3 regions of the Burkholderia sp. LMU1-1-1.1 genome follow, and region 3 is predicted to be linked to each of the others. Evidence: riboswitches for the same ligand, from Rfam matches in the RefSeq annotation. Region 3 holds a riboswitch; each other region holds the start of a gene.
The links. Region 3 has a riboswitch for cobalamin ahead of MRBLMU1_RS04360 (TonB-dependent receptor). Riboswitches for the same ligand answer to the same signal wherever they lie in the genome.

Region 1 (5,628 bases), on a different contig from region 3:
AGCATCAGGGTGACCAGCGCCATGCAGGCGGACGACAGGATCACGCCGGTCAGCAGCAGCAGGGCGGTGCCGCCTTCGGCCGCCGCGCCGCCGCGCAGGTCGCGCCGCGCCAGCATGTAGAGCGTCATCGACACGACCACCGCGCCGGCGAAGGCCGCCGCGTCGACCATCCACGCGGCGCACATGAACATCAGCGCGGCCAGCGCGCCGACCGAGGCGCCCGAGGATATGCCCAGGACATACGGGTCGGCCAGCGGGTTGCGCAACAGCGCTTGCATCATGACGCCGGCCAGCGACAGCGCGGCGCCGGTGACGAAGGCGGTGATGGCGCGGCTCAGGCGCAGGTCGAGCAGGGTGGCGGACAAGGTCGAGGTCTGGCCATGCAGCAGATCGGTGACCGCTGCGGGGATATCGGAAAGGGGAATCGCGACCGAACCGGTCATGCCCGAGAAAACCAGGCTGGCAAACGCGAACAGGGCCAGGCCGGTCAAGGTGACGGCGGCGCGCTGCTGCAGATTGCGTGAGAAAGAATGCATGCACTACTTTCAGAGAGTGGGAAGCACTGGCAGATTACAGTATTACAAGCTTAAGCAAGACTTAGCGATGACACTGGAGACAGGTAGGGCGGATTAGCGGGAACCGCGTAATCGGCCATGTATGAGCCGTCGGCGGCGCGGCGATGGCCGATTACGCTGCGCTAATCCGCCCTACGTGTCTCCACGGGTTTCAACTTACCCAGGCCTATTTATAGCCGTAGCGGATGCCCGCAAATACATTCGAACCCGGCGTGGCGTAATTCCGCGCCAGATCATACCGCTTGTCGCCGATGTTATTCCAGCGGACCAGCGCAGACCAGTCGCGCGAGAAGGCGTAGGTCGCGTACAGGTTCACCAGACCGTAGCCGCCCAGCCGATTGCGATTCGCCGCATCGTCATAGCGGTCGCCCGACACTTCCAGCTCCGCGCCGGCCTTCAGCGCGCCGATGCCATAGTCGGCGGTCACGTTGCCGTGCTTTTTGGCGCGGCGCAGCAGGCGTTTTCCGGTCGTCTCATCTTTCGGGTCTTGCAGGTCGACGTTGGCGGCGAGGTTGATGCCGGCCAGCTTTGTGGCGGCCGACAGCGTGATCCCCTCCAGCGTCGCGCGATTGACGTTGTAGGCGCAGCCGCTCGGATAGCCGGTGCGGCCGAACGGGCACGGGTTGATGTTAACCAGCATATCCGTCAAGCGGTTGCGGTAGTACCCGGCGCTCAACGCGTTGACGCCGTCGTCGTAGCGCAGGCCGACTTCGGCGTTGCGGCCTTTTTCCGGCTTGTTGGCCGGATTGCCATAGCCTGGGAAGTACAACTCGTTGTAGGTCGGCGCGCGGAAGCTGGTGCCGTAGCTGGCGGTGGCGCGCAGCGCCTGCGTGATGTTGTAGCCGTAGCCCACCGAGCCGGTATTCTGCGAACCGTAGGCAGTGTTGTCGCGGCGGACGCTCGCGCTCAGCAGATTGGCGCCGCGACGGGCGTTGTACGAAGCGGCGAACGAGTTGGTGGTGCGCTCTGGATCGCGCAGGTCGAAGCCGTTGGTCCGCACTTCCTCCTTGCGATGTTCATACAGCAGTTGCAGCAAATCGGCGCCAATGCGCAGATCGTTCTGCCAGGTGATAAAGCTTTGCTTGGTGTTGATGCGCGCATAACCGCTGGCGCCGGCGTTGGTGTAGTTTTCGCCCTTGTCCTTGGTCTCCGAGTACTGCAGCAGACTGTCCCACATCGGCGTCAGCTGTCCCTTGGCGTAAACGCTGGCGGTGTCGATGACGTTCTTGCTGCGCACGTCGTACGAGCCGGCGTTGGCGCTGTCGTATTGCGAATCGAGTTTGCTGTGCATGAAAAGCGCGCCGGCCTCGTAACCCTTGGCCAGCTGCAGGCTGAATTGACCGGAGACGTTTTCCTTGTCGTAGCCGTCGTCGTCCGGATTGTACGAGGACAGGCCGGGGCGTGCGCTCGAGAAGCCGTCCGACTTTTCCTTGCCGGCGCTGACCGCGTAACCGAAGCTGTGCTCACCGCCCGTGGCGCCCGATACCGTCACGTCGGCTTCGCGCGTGTTGTCGCTGCCGTAGCCGGCGAAGGCCGTCACCGCCGGCGCGCCCTGGCCCTTTTTGGTGAAGATCTGGATCACGCCGCCGATGGCGTCCGCCCCGTACAGGGAGCTCAGTGAACCGTAGACGATTTCGATATGATCGATCGCGGTCAGCGGGATGGCGCTCCAGTTGGCCGCGCCGGTGGTGGAAGAGCCGATACGCACGCCGTCGACCAGCACGATGCTTTGATTGCTGTTGGCGCCACGGATGTAGACGTTGGACGAGCTGCCGGCGCCGCCGTTGCGCGTCACTTCGATACCACGCTGGCGCTTGAGCAGGTCGACCACCGACCCGGCGCCGGCTTCGGCGATCTGTTCGGCCTTGATGGTGACGGTGTCGCTGATGATGTCGGCCAGCGCCTGCGGCGTGCGGGTGGCGGTCACCACGACGGTGCCGGCGGGCGCCTCGTCGGCGTAGGCGCCGGTGTGCGAGAAAGCGGCGGCCATTGCCAGTGCCAGCGAGGTCAGTGCCACCGGGCGGCGTGCCAGGCGGGAGATAGGAAAGGACATGATTTATTTTTCTGTTAGGAGCAACCGGCCTACTTCCCCGTGGGCCAGATTGAACAGAAGCGGAAAACCGAGAGATGCGCGCGCACATTCGGTTCGCCCACTTCCACCTGCTTTGGCCGGTATCCGGGCTGGCAAGTTAGACCATCTCACCTTCCCATGCGGAGCACAGTGGTTGTCAGAGCTGGTTTGTCGCGCGCCGCGCGACACTTGCTTACCGTTGCGGGGGCAGCACACGTGGGCCGCGGGGCGGCTTCGTGTTTCCCGTTTAACTGCGCGTCCGGACGGACGCGCGGGCACCAAAGCCGGTCATTATACGGGTTTGGTGTGGGACTTGATAACTAGCGAAAAATAAATCGGTGAAGGGGTTCTGGCTTTTTTGCTATCATTATCGCCACCTTGCCAGGTGGTTCACCTGCTGTCGTTGGAGTGCCCATGTTCGACCCTCGTCTTGTTCCGCCATCCGCTCCGGTGACGTTGCGCCCGATGGTCAATCCGCGTCCGGTGGTGAAAGTGGTGCCGCTTTTCGACGGCCACCAAGTCGTCATCGTCGATAACTTTTTGGCGGAACCCGAAACGATGGTGGAATACGCGGCGCTCCAGCGCGGAGAGTTCCTCGACTCGGCCGGCAATTACTATCCCGGACCGGAATTGCCGTTGACGGGACGCTTCGTCTCCAGCGTGCAGGAAGCGTTCCTGCTGCACGCGCGTGCGCCGCTCAAAGCGCGCCGGGTGCTCGGTATCGCCTGCCGTCTGTCGCTGGCGACGCGGCGTCCGGAGCAGCTGTTGCCGGGCCAGCGCATGCCGCATCGTGATTCCTACGATCTGGAGCCGATGGAGGGCGTCGGGGCCATGGTCCTGTATCTGTTCAAGGACGAGCGGCTGGGCGGCACCAGCTTTTTCAAGCCCAGGTTGCCACCTGCGGAAATCAACGCGCTGCTGCGCGAATTGAGGCGCATGGAACAGGCGGGGGAGTCACCGGTACTCACCAAGCCGCCGACATTCGCCATCGCCTCGGACGAGCATTTCGAGAAGGTGCTAACGGTTGAACCCAAGTTCAACAGGGCGATTTTTTATAACGGCCAGGTGTTCCACTCCGGGCATCTCGCGGCACCCCATTTGTTGGTCGATGATCCTGCTGTCGGCAGGCTGACGGTCAACGCCTTCTTCAAGCTGCGCATGGCCGCGAGCTGAGTCCGGGCCCGGATTTATTCTAGGATCAAAGTGGCGCCGTAGGCGATATGGTGTGGAATCCGGGCGGCTTGCAGGGCCATCTCCGGCGGCGCCAGGCCGGCGTGGCAGGCGGACAGCAGACGCATGGCGCCCGCGTGGCAGATGACGATGGCTCCGCCGTCGTCGCCCAGCTGGCGCTGGAGGTCGGCGTGGAAGGCCGCGATGCGCGCGGCCATCCGCAGCACGCTCTCGCCGCCGCCCGGTTGGTAGTCGACCATATCGGCGGCCCAGGCGTCTATTTCGGCGCGCGGAATGTCATCCCAGGCGCGCATCTCCCAGCCGCCGAAGTGCATTTCGACCAGGCGGGCGTCGAAGATCGGAGTGGCCGACAGGCAGGCGGCGAGTCCCGCGCAGCGGCGCAATGGACTGGAATATACGGGCAAACCCGCGGGCAGTCGCGGCGCCAGCGCGGCGAGGGTGCGCTCCAGCTCCCCCGGCGCGACGTCCAGATCGGTGCTGCCGTAGCAGACGCCCGCATCGACCAGCGGTTGGGGATGGCGGATCAGTATCAGCCGCATGGGTCAGAAAAACTGCGCGCCGGTGTGCAGGCCGGCGAGCACGCACAGGTAGAAGATCGCTTCGGTCACTTGCTGTACGGCGCCCAGGCAATCGCCGGTGTAGCCGCCGATGCGCCGCACGAACTTCCGTGCCAGCCAGAGGGTCGCGACCAGCGCCAGGGCCAAGCCGCTGATCAGCATTGTCCATGACAGCCAGCCCAGATAGATCAGCATCAGCGCCGGCAGCAGGGCGGTGATGGCGGCGATGGCGAATTCCATGGTGCGCATCTTTTGCGCCAGGGGCTTGGCCTTGCCCTCGGCGCGCGCGTAGTCCAGCCGCCAGATCAGCGAGACCGCCATCAGCCGCGACATCGGATGGGCCAGTAGCAGGGCCGCCAGCACCCTGGAGGGCGGTATCTGGGTCAAGATCGCGCACTTCAGTAGCAGCAGGCAGAATATGCCGATCGCGCCGTAGGCGCCGATGCGGGAATCCTTCATGATCTCCAGCACGCGTTCCTGCGTCACGCCGCCGCCGAAACCGTCGCACATGTCGGCGAAGCCGTCTTCATGGAAGGCGCCGGTGACGTAAATGCCGGCGGCGACCGACAGGATGACGGCGATCGCCGGCGGGAGGAACTTGAAGGCGAGAACGTAGACCGCGCCGGTGATCAGCGCGACAACCACGCCGACCAGCGGAAAATAGCGCGACGCTTGATTGAGCCACGCGGGATCGAAGCCTACCCAGCGCGGGATCGGCAGGCGCGTGAAGAACTGCAGCGCGGTGAAGAACAGTCGGAGCTGGTGCACTGACCCGGCCCTTACTCGGACTTTTCGCTGACCTGGGCCGATTCGAACGTGGCCATCTGGTTCAGGAAGTTGACCGCCGCGTGCAACAGCGGCAACGCCAGCGCGCAGCCGGTGCCTTCGCCCAGGCGCAAGCCGAGATTGAGCAAAGGCTTGGCGTCCAGCGCCGCCAGCATTTGTTCATGGCCGTTTTCATCGGAGCAGTGCGCGAAGACGCAGTAATCGAGAATCGCCGGTTGCAGGCGGGCGGCGACCAGCAGCGCGCTGGTGACAATGAAGCCGTCGATCAGCAGCACCTTGCGCAGTTCGGCCGCCTTCAGCATGGCGCCCGCCATCATGGCGATTTCCAATCCACCGAAGGTGGCCAGCACGTCGAGCGGCTCCGTGACGGCTTCGTGCCGGGCGACTGCCGCTTCGATCACGCGCTGCTTATGGTGGATGCCTTCGGCGGAGAGTCCGGTGCCGGCGC
Region 2 (5,628 bases), on a different contig from region 3:
AGTGCTTGCTTTCGGCCTGCACCCACGATGTGCGATACAGCGCGTCGAGATCGGCGCCAAACGCGGGCAGGCTGCACAGCGCCAGAATGAGTGTGTTCAGAAAAATTCGCATGGTTATTCGTCCGACGTTGGAGGTTGGGCGGGCTCGTTGCCGCGCCGGCACTGGTGCAGTTCGCTGTTTGTGGCGGCAACGTAGCAGTAGCCCGCGCCGCTCGCCCGACCGTTCGCATCGATGGCGCCGACAAACACTTCGCCATCGGCGGCCGGCCACACGTAGCGGCCGTACAGCCACTTGCCGCGCATGGCCACGGGCTTGGCTGCCGGCGTGAAGCTGCCTTCGCCGTGCGGTTCGCCGTTCAAAAAGCCGCCCTCGTAGCGGCCGGTCGGGCCGGTCATCACGCCGCGTCCGGATGGCTTGCCCAGCGCGACGCCGCCCGCGTAGCTGGTGGCCGGCGCCTCCTTCGGATAGCGCAGCGCGCCTTCTCCGCCGGCGATGCCGGCGATGAACTGGCCTTCGTATTCGCCGCCGCGCGCGCTGACCAGCTTGCCGGTCAGCGGCAGGCCGTCGCGGAACGTCCCTTCGATATAGCTGCCGTTGATGCGCTCCAGCTTGCCTGGCCCATCGGGTTTCAGGCCGCTCACCTGGCCCACATAGCGCGTGCCGCTTTTATAGCTCAGCCCGTCCGCCGTGGGCGCGGGCGCGGCGTTGCGCATGTCGTTGAGCAGCTCCAGATTGTCGAGCATGAGCGCGTCCTCGCTGTAGCCGTCCGTCTTGGCGAAGGTGACGGCGCGGCGCAGCGCCGGGATCGCCAGGTCGGTGTTGCCGGTGCGCAGTGCCAGCGTGGCGACGCCGCGGAAATTGTCCGGCGTCGGCTGGAAAATCGAGGCGGTGTCGAATCCTGTGATGCCGTCGTCGAGCGGTTCGCCGTCGGGGAGGAGGAGGTACACCCGGCCGAGGCCGCGATAAGTGGCCGCATAGCTGAAGTCGGCCTTGGTGGCGAGGCGGAATTGCTCGCGCGCCTTGAGCAACTGTGCTTGCCATCCCGGCAGGCCGCTGGCGCGCAGCGCTTCGGCGTGGTTGAGCCACGTGTTCCCCAGCATGTCGAGCAGCGGCGCATTGCCGGGGAAGCGCTCGACCAGCGGCGTCACTTTCGACATAGCGTATCCCTTGGGCGAGAAACGCAACCGGTCGATGTGGGCCTGGGCGCTGTCGGGATTGTCTTGCAGATTTTTTGCCACCACCGCTTCGATGGTGTCGCCCGGCATCCCGACGCGGGTTAGCACGGTGGCCAGCGCGGCCGTGACACGCGGCTGGTCCAGCGTTTGCACCCGGATGTCCACCGGCGGGAATTTGAACGGCCCGTCGGTGGCCGTGAAGATGCGCACACTCATGCGCCGCAGCAGATACTTGGCGATGTCCTTGTCCAGTTCGGCGTAGCTGCGCTTGAAGGCGAGCCGGGCGGCGCGGTCCTGGCCGATGCCGAGGTTGTACAGTCGCAGGTAGTGCGCCAACTGGGCGCGCAGTTCCGGCGACGAATTGAAATAGTGCACGGCGAAGCCGGCCCGTGCATAAAACGCGTTGAGCTCCATTTTGTTGGTGCGGGTGGTCTTGAGGTAGTCGAGCTTGGTGGTGTTGAACAAGGCGGCGCTGTCGATGCTGATGGCGCCGCTGGCGCTGAACAGACCGCCGGCGCGGCTGTTCGTTTCGTCGATGTCGCCGACGCTGACCGAGGTATTGTCGTACCGGAAGGTGGCGAAATACTCCGCCATGCCCTCGTCGCACCACATCGGATAGGCCACGGTCTGCTCCGTCATGCGGATCAGGAAGTGATGGTATTCGTGCAGCAAGACGGTGCGGGCGAAGGTGGGGATGTTGCTGTCGCCGACGTAGCCTTTGACGTTGGCGATCGCCGCGAAGCCTTCCAGGTCGTAGGAGAACACACCGCCGTAGCTTTCCGGCAGACCCAGTTTGTCGAACAGATTGGCGTTGCCGATGGCCAGCACGGTCAGCGGTCCGACGGTATCGAGCGCGTCGATGCCTAGTGCTCGCGAGCTGAAATGACGCATGTGCTCGAGGTCGTTGATCATCAGGCGGGCGGTTTCGGGGTCCTGATCTGTCACCACCCGGAAATGTTTGGTTTCCGCTTGTACCCATTTCGCGCGGAAGAGGGCGTCGATGTTGGCGCCGAAGGCGGGGGCGCTGCACAACGCCGAGGCCAATGCGAGCACGCGCAAAATATTTAACATAAAAACATTGTAAGAATAAAAATTTCTTTATAGTAACAGTAGGCGGTGCTAAATGAAAGGCGGTCAGGCTCTGTCGTCACTAAGCGGTTGATGAGCTGAAGTTGCCATAGTGACCAGCCCGTCGTATCATGGCGGCGTTTTGGTGCTCGCGGCCAGGTTCCTGGCCGCAGTTAAACGGGAAACACGCGCTGGCATGCCGGCGGTAAACGTGTGCTGTCCCCGCAACGGTAAAACAGGCGCCCGCGTTCCCACGGAACGCGCGGCTGGTTGTCTCTGAAGTCCACTGTGCGTCGAGCATGGGAAGGCGAGGCGATCCGACCTGTTAGCCCGGATACCGGCCAAGACGGATGGAAGCAAGCGGCCGGGAGGTGTCGTGTTTTGCGGAGGATGCGGGATCGGCGCCACGGCGCCGGCTTGCGATTTCGTCCGATCGTCGTTGATGGCGCTCGCTTCTTTTTTCACGGTGTGCGGGGATGCGCGCCGTTCAAAAAAAGACCGCCAGCGGTCGTGACAGAAAGTCCTCATGAAGAACAAGAAATCCCCCCAGCCCCAATGGAAGCTGCGCCTGCTTCCGTCCATGCTCCTGCTGGCCGCGCCGGCCTTCGCCAACGATGCCGCCGACACCAGCGCCGACGGCAGCCAGGCCGCGCCGCAGCAGGTACGCGTGTCGGCCAGCCTGATTCCGCTTGGCGTGGCCGATTCCGCCAACCAGGGGACGGTGACGGCCAAGCAGCTGGAAAACCGTCCCTTGCTGCGCACCGGCGAGCTGCTCGAAGCGGTGCCGGGGCTGATCGTGACCCAGCACGCCGGCGACGGCAAGGCCAACCAGTATTTCGCGCGCGGGTTCAATCTCGATCACGGCACCGACTTCCGCACCTCGGTGATGGGCATGCCGGTGAACCTGCCGACCAATGCGCATGGCCAGGGCTATTCGGACCTGAACTTCCTGATACCGGAGCTGGTGAGCACCATCCAATACAAAAAAGGCACGTACTACGCGGAGGAGGGCGACTTCTCGGCGGCCGGCGCGGCGGCCTTCGACTATGTGCGGCGGATGGAGCAGGGTTTGCTGAGCGTGGAGGCTGGCCAGAACCGCTTTACGCGCGTGCTGGTGGCGAATTCGACGCCGCTGGCCGCCGGCACGCTGCTGTATGCGATCGAGCGCGCGGGCCAGGACGGTCCGTGGGATACGCCGGAGGACTACAAGCGCGTGAACGGCGTGCTGTCGTACAGTTTGCGCAGCGGCGACGACGATGTGCGGTTGACCGCGATGGGCATGCATTCGTCGTGGAATTCGACCGACCAGGTGCCGCGCCGCGCGCTGGACAGCGGCTTGATCGGCCGCTATGGCGCGCTCGATCCCAGCGACGGCGGCGAGACGTCGCGTTACAGCGCCTCCGGCGAGTGGACGCGCCAGTATGCCGACGGCTACGGCAAGGTCGCCGCTTATCTGATCAAGTCGCGCCTGGACCTGTTCAGCAATTTCACCTACGTGCTTGACGATCCCGAACACGGCGACCAGTACCACCAGGCCGAGAGCCGCCAGATACTGGGCCTGAACGCGGAGCGCGCCTGGCAGAACAAGCTCGGTCCCTTCGCCTCGGAGACGGTGGTCGGCGCGCAGCTGCGCCAGGACCGTTTGTCGCCGGTCGGACTGTATCTGACCGAGGCGCGCCAGCGCCTGTCGACCGTGCGCGAGGACGAGGTCAAGGAGCGTGCCGCCGCCGTGTACCTGTCCAGCAGCATCGCCTGGGCGCCCTGGCTGCGCACCGTGGCCGGCATTCGGTCGGACCGCTATTCGTTCGACGTCGACAGCAACACCGCTGCTAACTCGGGCAAGGTCGACGCGTCCATCACCAGCCCCAAATTCAGCGCCGTTTTCACGCCTGGTAAAAACGCCGAGGTGTATCTGAATTGGGGACGCGGCTTCCACAGCAACGACGCGCGCGGCGTCACCGGTACGGTCGATCCCAAAACCGGCCTGGCGGTCGATGCCGATGGCGCGCCGATCGAACGCGCCACGCCGCTGGTCAAGGCCACTGGCAAGGAGGCGGGGCTGCGCCTGGTCGGGCTGGTGCCCGGCCTGCAAACGACGCTCGCGGCATGGCGGCTCGATCTCGATTCGGAGCTCATTTTTATCGGCGACGCGGGCAGCACCGAGGCGGGGCGTCCGAGCCGCCGCCACGGCATCGAGCTGGCCAATTTCTACACGCCGGCCAAGGATTGGATCATCGACGCCAACCTGGCATGGTCGCATGCGCGCTTCACCGATAACGATCCGGCGGGGAATTTCATTCCGGGTTCGATCAACCGCACGGCCTCGGTCGGGGTGTCCGGGGAATCCGGCCCGTGGTCGGGCGGCGTCCGATTGCGGTATTTCGGCCAGCGCGCGCTGGTGGAGGATGACTCCGTGCGCTCGCCGTCTTCCACGCTGGTCAACATGAAGCTTGGGTATAAGCTGGCGGCCAACCTCAAGCTCACTTTGGAGGTGCTTAATCTGCTGGATCGCAAGGTAAGCGACATCGATTACTATTACGAGTCGCGCTTGCCCGGCGAGGCGGCGCCGGTGGCCGATATCCATACCCATCCCGGCGAAATGCGCACCTTGCGCGCCGGTCTGGCCTGGCGGTTCTAACGTCCGCGATCGTCTTGCCGGGTTTATGATCCGATCATACTAGCGCGGTTTAAACGGCATGCGTTATGCTGCGCGGCTTGTGAGTGATCGGAATTCAAGGTAAGGCATATGTCAAAAGAGAAAAATCCGACGGCCGGCGGCCCAGTGGCGCCACCGACGCGGACCGCCCCGCGCTCGCCGCCGCCGTTGCAGGCTTCGCGGCCTGCTTCGCCGGAGGAGGCGGCCGCCAAAAAACAGGCGCGCGAGCAAAGGGATGCGCAGGTTCGCGGCGTCACATCCATCCAGAAAATGCGTGACGCGATACGGAGCGCCGCACGCGCGCTGCCTGAAATTTCCGAGGTGCCGCGCTTGCGCGCGCTCGATGCGGCGGCGTTCCGCGCGCGCGCCGCGCAGGGCCTGCCATTCCTGATCACCGGTATCGTCAACCGCTGGCCGCTTTGCGCGCTGACGCCGCAAACGCTGCGCGATCGCTACAGCGAGGTGCAAGTGCGCGCGCGGGTAGGGGACTACATCAACACCGCCTTCGCGGCGGACCGCGCGATGCGGGATATGTCGATGGGGGAGTATCTCGACCTGGTCGCCGTCGAAACACAGGACCTGCCGCCTTACCTGGGCAATCTGGAGCTGCGCGAATTAAACAACATGTGCCACTGGCCGACTTATTTCGACAAAATGGGGCCGCCCCGTTTCTGGATCGGTCCGGCCCGCACGGTGACGCCGCTGCATTGCGACTACGACGATAATAT
Region 3 (5,628 bases):
GTCGCGGGCTTGTGGTCTGGGTTACTTCTCCGGACTGGTGTTTTTCAGCGCATAAGTAACGTGCTGCCACCAGTGGTCGCGCGAATCGACGGTCCGCAGGCACTTCTTGTCGATCTCGCCTTTGAACATCGGGTCTTCGCACTTTTTAGTCATCAACGCATAGCGCTGATTTTCCGCGTTGGCCAAGGCGACCACCAGCCAGAAGACAAAGCCCATCAACACCACCACCAGGCTCCATGCGACATGGTTGATATACGCCCACTCGAACAGCGTCTCGATGACTGGTGACGATTCCTTGTAGAGATGCATCACCTTGCCTTCGGCGGCCTTCCGTTCGTCGCTAATTTCTTTCATTTTCGTACCCGTTCCAAATTAAAGCGCATCTTTGCGTGGCGGGTGACACGTCAAACCACGCCACGAGCGGAGATTACCACTTTTCAGGCGCGAGGTGGCCGTTCGCGCCCGGGCTGAGGGTTAAAACCCGCTTAAAACTCGTAGCGGGCCGACAGCTTGAGCTGGCGGCCGTCCGCCGCGTAGATACCGCCCTTACAGGAAAACGCCTGCGAGTAATACTGCTTGTCCGTCAGGTTGAGGCCCGACAGCGCAAACTCCCACTGGCCAAACTTGCGGGCATAGCGGGCGTCGACGGTGGCGAAGCCGGGAATTTTGCCCGAGCAGCTGTTATCGAAGTCCGAGCCGTAACGCTGGCTGTCGACCCACTGCGTGCCGATGTCGGCGGATTGGCCATCGGCCGGAGTCCAGCTCAGTCGCGCGCTCAGCGTGTTCTCTGGCACCAGCACCATCTGCTTGCCGCTGTTGGCGCCCTCGCGGAACTTGGCGTCGACGTACTGGTAATGCGCGCTGACGGTCCAGTCGGTGGCGATGCGCTGTTCCGCATCCAGTTCGAAGCCCCGGCGTTTGGTTGGATCGAGGTTGACGTTGGCGAACATCGTCGGATCGTAGAAGATCTCGTTGCTCAAGTTATGACGGAATACGCGCGCCGTCACCTTGCGCGAGGCGTCGGCGTAACTGGCGCCCAGCTCCAGATCGCGCGACTTCTGCGGCAGCAGCGCGGCATTGATCACCGGCGTGAACGCGTTTTCGTCGGCGTTGGCGACCCGATAGCTTTGGCCCGCTTTTCCGAACACGGTCACGCCGGTAAGCGGCATATAGCTCGCTTGCAGTTCCCAGGCGTTCAATCCCTGTGCGACGTCGTAGGCGGTGGTGGCGAAACCATCCGGATTGCTAAAGTTCTTGTCGAAGATCTCGCGCCGCACGCCCGCCGAAATCCGGCCCTGATGCGCGGTGTCGAAGCGCAGTTCGTCGCGCAAATAGAACGCCTTCGACCTCTGCTCGGCGTCGGCGGTGGCGGCGGTGCGCTCCCACTTGCTCAGGTCCACGCCGGCCACCACCTCATTGAGCATGCCGCCGATCTCGCCGAGACGCCGTACGCGCGGCGAGAACTGAATCTGCTTGCTGTCGCTGGTGCCGACTGACGACCCGCCAGTGTAGAAGTAAGCCGAATCGACGGTCTTTTTGCGGTACGACAGGTCGGCCGCCAGATCGTAGCCGGCCAGGCGGTACTGGCTGAAGAGGGTGAAGCGGTCGCTGTCGAGCGAGCCGTGGTCATTCGGCGTGGCCGCCTGGCGCGGATTGGAGTTGAATTGCGCCTCGGTCAGCGAACCTGGCAGGCGCATGTCCTGGCGCGCGCCTTCATAGCGGAAGCCCACGCGGCCCAGGTTGTTGAACCACTGCGCGCCGCCGCTGAACTGCGTTTGCTTGAATTCGTTGTTGTCGCGATAGTTGTCGGTGCGCTGGTGGCCCAGGGTCGCATCGGCCGCGAAGCCATCCCAGGCCTGTGCCGCCGACACGCGCGCCTCGCCGGCGTTGAACCGGCCGCCTTCGACGAAAACGCTGCCACGTCGGGTGTTCTTGCCCGGGCTCTTGGTGACGATGTTGATCACGCCACCGGTGGCGCCGTCGCCGTACAACACGCTGGCGCCGCCACGCGTGATTTCGATGCGGTCCACCGTATCGACCGGAATGGTCGACAGGATGGCGGTGCTCAGCTCATTTTCCGACAGGCGCACGCCATCGAGGACGATCACCATATTCTGGCTGCTGTTGGTGCCGAAGCCGCGCAGATCGAGATCGAAATCCGGGCTGCCGTTCAGGCTTTGACGGCCATAGACGCCGCCGATCTTGCGGATCGCCGAATTGACGTCGCTGACGCCGGCGCGGCGGATGTCCTCGGCCGAGATCACCGTGGCGCCGATCGGGGCCAGCGCCGGATCGGCGTCGAAGCGGGAGCCGGTAATAACGACCGGCGCCAGCACTTGGGCGACCTGCGCGCCGACGGCATCTTGCGCGATGGAGGGGGCCGGCGCGAGGGCGGCGGCGATGAAGCAAAGGGAAACGGCGGCGGCCAGCAAACGTGGCGCCGAAGGCGGAACAAACGCGAAGGAATTCATGGCAAATCGTTTTCAAAAGAGACATCCGCGCCTGCGTCCCCGCAAGTCGGAAGTGTACGGAAGCCGCGCGCCGGTCGACGGCGCGCGCTCCCCCCTGTCTGGCCGATATCCGGGCTGGCCGGCGCGGTCGTCGGAGCATATCTCGACAAGGCGCGGGCGTTACCGTTGCGGGGGCAGCACACCTTGGCCGCTTCGCGGAGTGCGGAAGCGGCCCTGTGTTTCCCGTTTAACCGCGCACGTGAACACATGCGCAGGCACCAGAACCCGGGCATTATACGCGGTTGGTCCCCCATCCTCCCCCGGCCCGGAGCCCAAGAACACCGCGGAGACACGTAGGGCGGATTAGCCGGAACGGCGTAATCCGCCATCCATGAGCCGCCACCAGCCCCTCCATGATTCAGGAAATAGATATGACCTATCTACATTTCGCGCATTGATCGCAGCCTCCCGCATCCCTATAGTATGGATATCAACACCATACCCGGAGCACCACCATGAGCACCCCCCATACCCTTCCCACCTACTTCCTCTCCCACGGCGGCGGTCCCTGGCCATTCATGATGGACCAGGTGGGCCACCTGTACGCCAAGCTGGACGCCTCGCTGCGCGACATCCCGCGCCAACTGGGCGTGACACCGAAGGCGGTGCTGGTCGTCACCTCGCACTGGGAAGGCCGCGACTTCATGCTGTCGTCGTCGGCCAAGCCGCCGATGCTGTACGACTACGGCGGCTTCCCGCCCCACACGTACGAGGTGCAATACAGCGCCCCGGGCGCGCCCGAACTGGCGGCGCACATCAAACAACTGCTCGACGCCGGCGGACACCCCGCGCAGCTGGACGAGCAGCGTGGATTCGACCACGGCACCTTCAGCGCCATGTACCCGGTGTACCCGAACGCCGACGTGCCGATCGTGCAGCTGTCGCTCAAGCACGGACTCGATCCGAAGACGCATCTGGAGGTGGGCCGTCTATTGGCGCCGCTGCGCAAGGAAGGTGTGCTGATCGTCGGCAGCGGCCTGAGTTATCACAATCTGCGGGCGTTCAACGCACAGGGCGCGGCGGCGTCGCATCAGTTCGACGGCTGGCTGCGCGCGGCCATGGCGCTGCCGCCGGCCGAGCGCACGGCGGCATTGATCGAGTGGGAGAAGGCGCCGGCGGCGCGCATGGCGCATCCGCGCGAGGAGCATCTGCTGCCGCTGATGGTGGCGCTGGGCGCGGCCGAGGACGAGCCGGCGGCGGTGCCGTATCACGAGGATGCGTTTATGGGGGCGCTGGCGGTGAGTAGTTTCAAGTTCGGGTAACCCGCACAGTCAACCCGCGATGCGGACGCGGGGTCGTACCCAGTGGGGTACGACCCCTGCCCGGATCTGCGGGTTGGGTGCTAACGAAGTTGTTTACGTCCCGCGTTTGCCCTTGGCGTATTCGGCGGCCTTGGCTTCGGCGATCGCGGCTTTTTCGGCCGCCTTGGCGGTCGCCTCCACCGCGTATGCATCCAATCGCTCCTTGCGAGACGCCGGCGTCTCGAGCGAAATGCGGCCCAATGTGCCGCTGCGGTAGTCGCCCAGGAAGGTGTGCGACGCCTTCTCGAAATCCAGGTCGCCGCCCTTCTGCCGGAAGCCGCGCTTGGCCGCCACGCCCTCCACCACCGCGATGCCGTCGAACGTTTCGATGTCCTTGAAGCCGTAGCGCGCCACCAGCAGCTGCGGATAGTACTTCAGCATCTCGTCGGCCAGGAACACCGCCACCTCCTCCTCGATCAGCGCGTTCGAACCGATGGCGTGGCTGGCGGCCAGCATCAAGCCGTCGCTCGGCAGCGCGATCTTCGGCCACAGCATGCCGGGCGTGTCGACCAGGATGGTGTTCTTGTCCAGATAAAGCTTCTGCTGCTGCTTGGTCACCGCCGGCTCGTCGCCGACCTTGGCCACTTTGCGCTTGAGCAGCGCGTTCATCAGGGTCGACTTGCCGACGTTGGGAATCCCCATGATCATGATGCGCAGCGGCTTGGTCGGCACGCCACGGTGCGGCGCCAGCTGCTTGGCCAGTTCCGGCACGCGCGTGACGTCGGCCGGCTTCTTGGTCGTCATCGCGAACGCCGTCACGCCCTCCTGCGCGTTGTAATACGCTACCCACGCCGCCGTGGCGGCGGGATCGGCCAGATCGATCTTGTTGAGGATCTTCAGGCACGGACGCTGGCGGAACTTGCGCAGCTCCTCCACCATCGGATTGGTGCTGGCCTCCGGCAGGCGCGCGTCGACCACCTCGATCACCAGATCGGTGTTCTCCATCTGCTCCGCCGCCTTCTTCTTGGCGGCGTTCATGTGCCCCGGGTACCATTGTATCGACATGCTCTGACCTTCAAAATCGTTCTGACAATCCGCTATTTTACCTGCTGACCCGGACGGGATTCGGATATCATGAGTCGCTTTTCCGTTTTTCTGACCATATAAACAATATTTTTCAACCGGAGTGCTGAAGATGAGCATAGCTGCACCGTCCAACCCGAGGGAGATCACCCTCCGCGGCATTATTCTGGGCATCCTGATTACGCTGGTATTCACGGCGGCACAGGTCTACCTGGGCCTGAAAGTGGGCCTGACCTTCGCCACGTCGATTCCGGCGGCGGTGATCTCGATGGCGCTTTTGAGCGCCTTCAAGAACGCCACCATCCAGGAAAACAACATCGTCCAGACGATCGCCTCGGCCGCCGGCACGCTGGCGTCGGTGATTTTCGTGCTGCCAGGCCTGCTGATGATCGGCTGGTGGGCGCACGTGCCGTTCTGGCCGACCTTCGGTGCCTGCGCCATCGGCGGCGTGTTGGGCGTGATGTACACGGTGCCGCTGCGCCGCGCGCTGGTGTCGCAATCGAACCTGCCGTATCCGGAGGGCGTCGCCGCCGCCGAGGTGCTCAAGGTCGGCACGGCCTCGCGCGCCGGCGCGGCCGAGGGCAAGGCCGGCCTGCGCGCGGTGGTGCTGGGCGCCGTCAGCTCGGCGCTGTTCGCCGCCGGCGCCGCCGTCAAGGTAATGGCCGGCGAATTGTCGTTCTACTTCCGCACGGGCGCCGGCGCCACCGGCATCGGCGCCTCCGGTTCGCTGGCGCTGATCGGCGCCGGCCACCTGATGGGCATCACGGTCGGCCTGGCGATGCTCGCCGGCCTGG

Region 1: it holds a riboswitch for cobalamin, as region 3 does, so the genes downstream of both, MRBLMU1_RS21255 (TonB-dependent receptor domain-containing protein) here and MRBLMU1_RS04360 (TonB-dependent receptor) in region 3, are expected to answer to the same signal.
Region 2: it holds a riboswitch for cobalamin, as region 3 does, so the genes downstream of both, MRBLMU1_RS20245 (TonB-dependent receptor) here and MRBLMU1_RS04360 (TonB-dependent receptor) in region 3, are expected to answer to the same signal.

Annotation. Positions count from the first base shown of each region.
Region 1 is NZ_JBEGHG010000026.1:1,104-6,731, reverse strand. It holds gene MRBLMU1_RS21260 (FecCD family ABC transporter permease) at 1-536, opposite strand, end outside; gene MRBLMU1_RS21255 (TonB-dependent receptor domain-containing protein) at 742-2,628, opposite strand; cobalamin riboswitch at 2,726-2,944, opposite strand; gene MRBLMU1_RS21250 (DUF6445 family protein) at 3,061-3,819, shown strand; gene MRBLMU1_RS21245 (histidine phosphatase family protein) at 3,834-4,376, opposite strand; gene MRBLMU1_RS21240 (adenosylcobinamide-GDP ribazoletransferase) at 4,380-5,162, opposite strand; gene cobT (nicotinate-nucleotide--dimethylbenzimidazole phosphoribosyltransferase) at 5,174-5,628, opposite strand, start outside.
Region 2 is NZ_JBEGHG010000023.1:426,886-432,513, reverse strand. It holds gene MRBLMU1_RS20255 (hypothetical protein) at 1-112, opposite strand, end outside; gene MRBLMU1_RS20250 (hypothetical protein) at 115-2,247, opposite strand; cobalamin riboswitch at 2,371-2,604, shown strand; gene MRBLMU1_RS20245 (TonB-dependent receptor) at 2,771-4,882, shown strand; gene MRBLMU1_RS20240 (cupin-like domain-containing protein) at 4,991-5,628, shown strand, end outside.
Region 3 is NZ_JBEGHG010000003.1:171,902-177,529, forward strand. It holds gene MRBLMU1_RS04355 (hypothetical protein) at 22-354, opposite strand; gene MRBLMU1_RS04360 (TonB-dependent receptor) at 486-2,471, opposite strand; cobalamin riboswitch at 2,555-2,748, opposite strand; gene MRBLMU1_RS04365 (DODA-type extradiol aromatic ring-opening family dioxygenase) at 2,966-3,772, shown strand; gene ylqF (ribosome biogenesis GTPase YlqF) at 3,866-4,816, opposite strand; gene MRBLMU1_RS04375 (OPT family oligopeptide transporter) at 4,947-5,628, shown strand, end outside.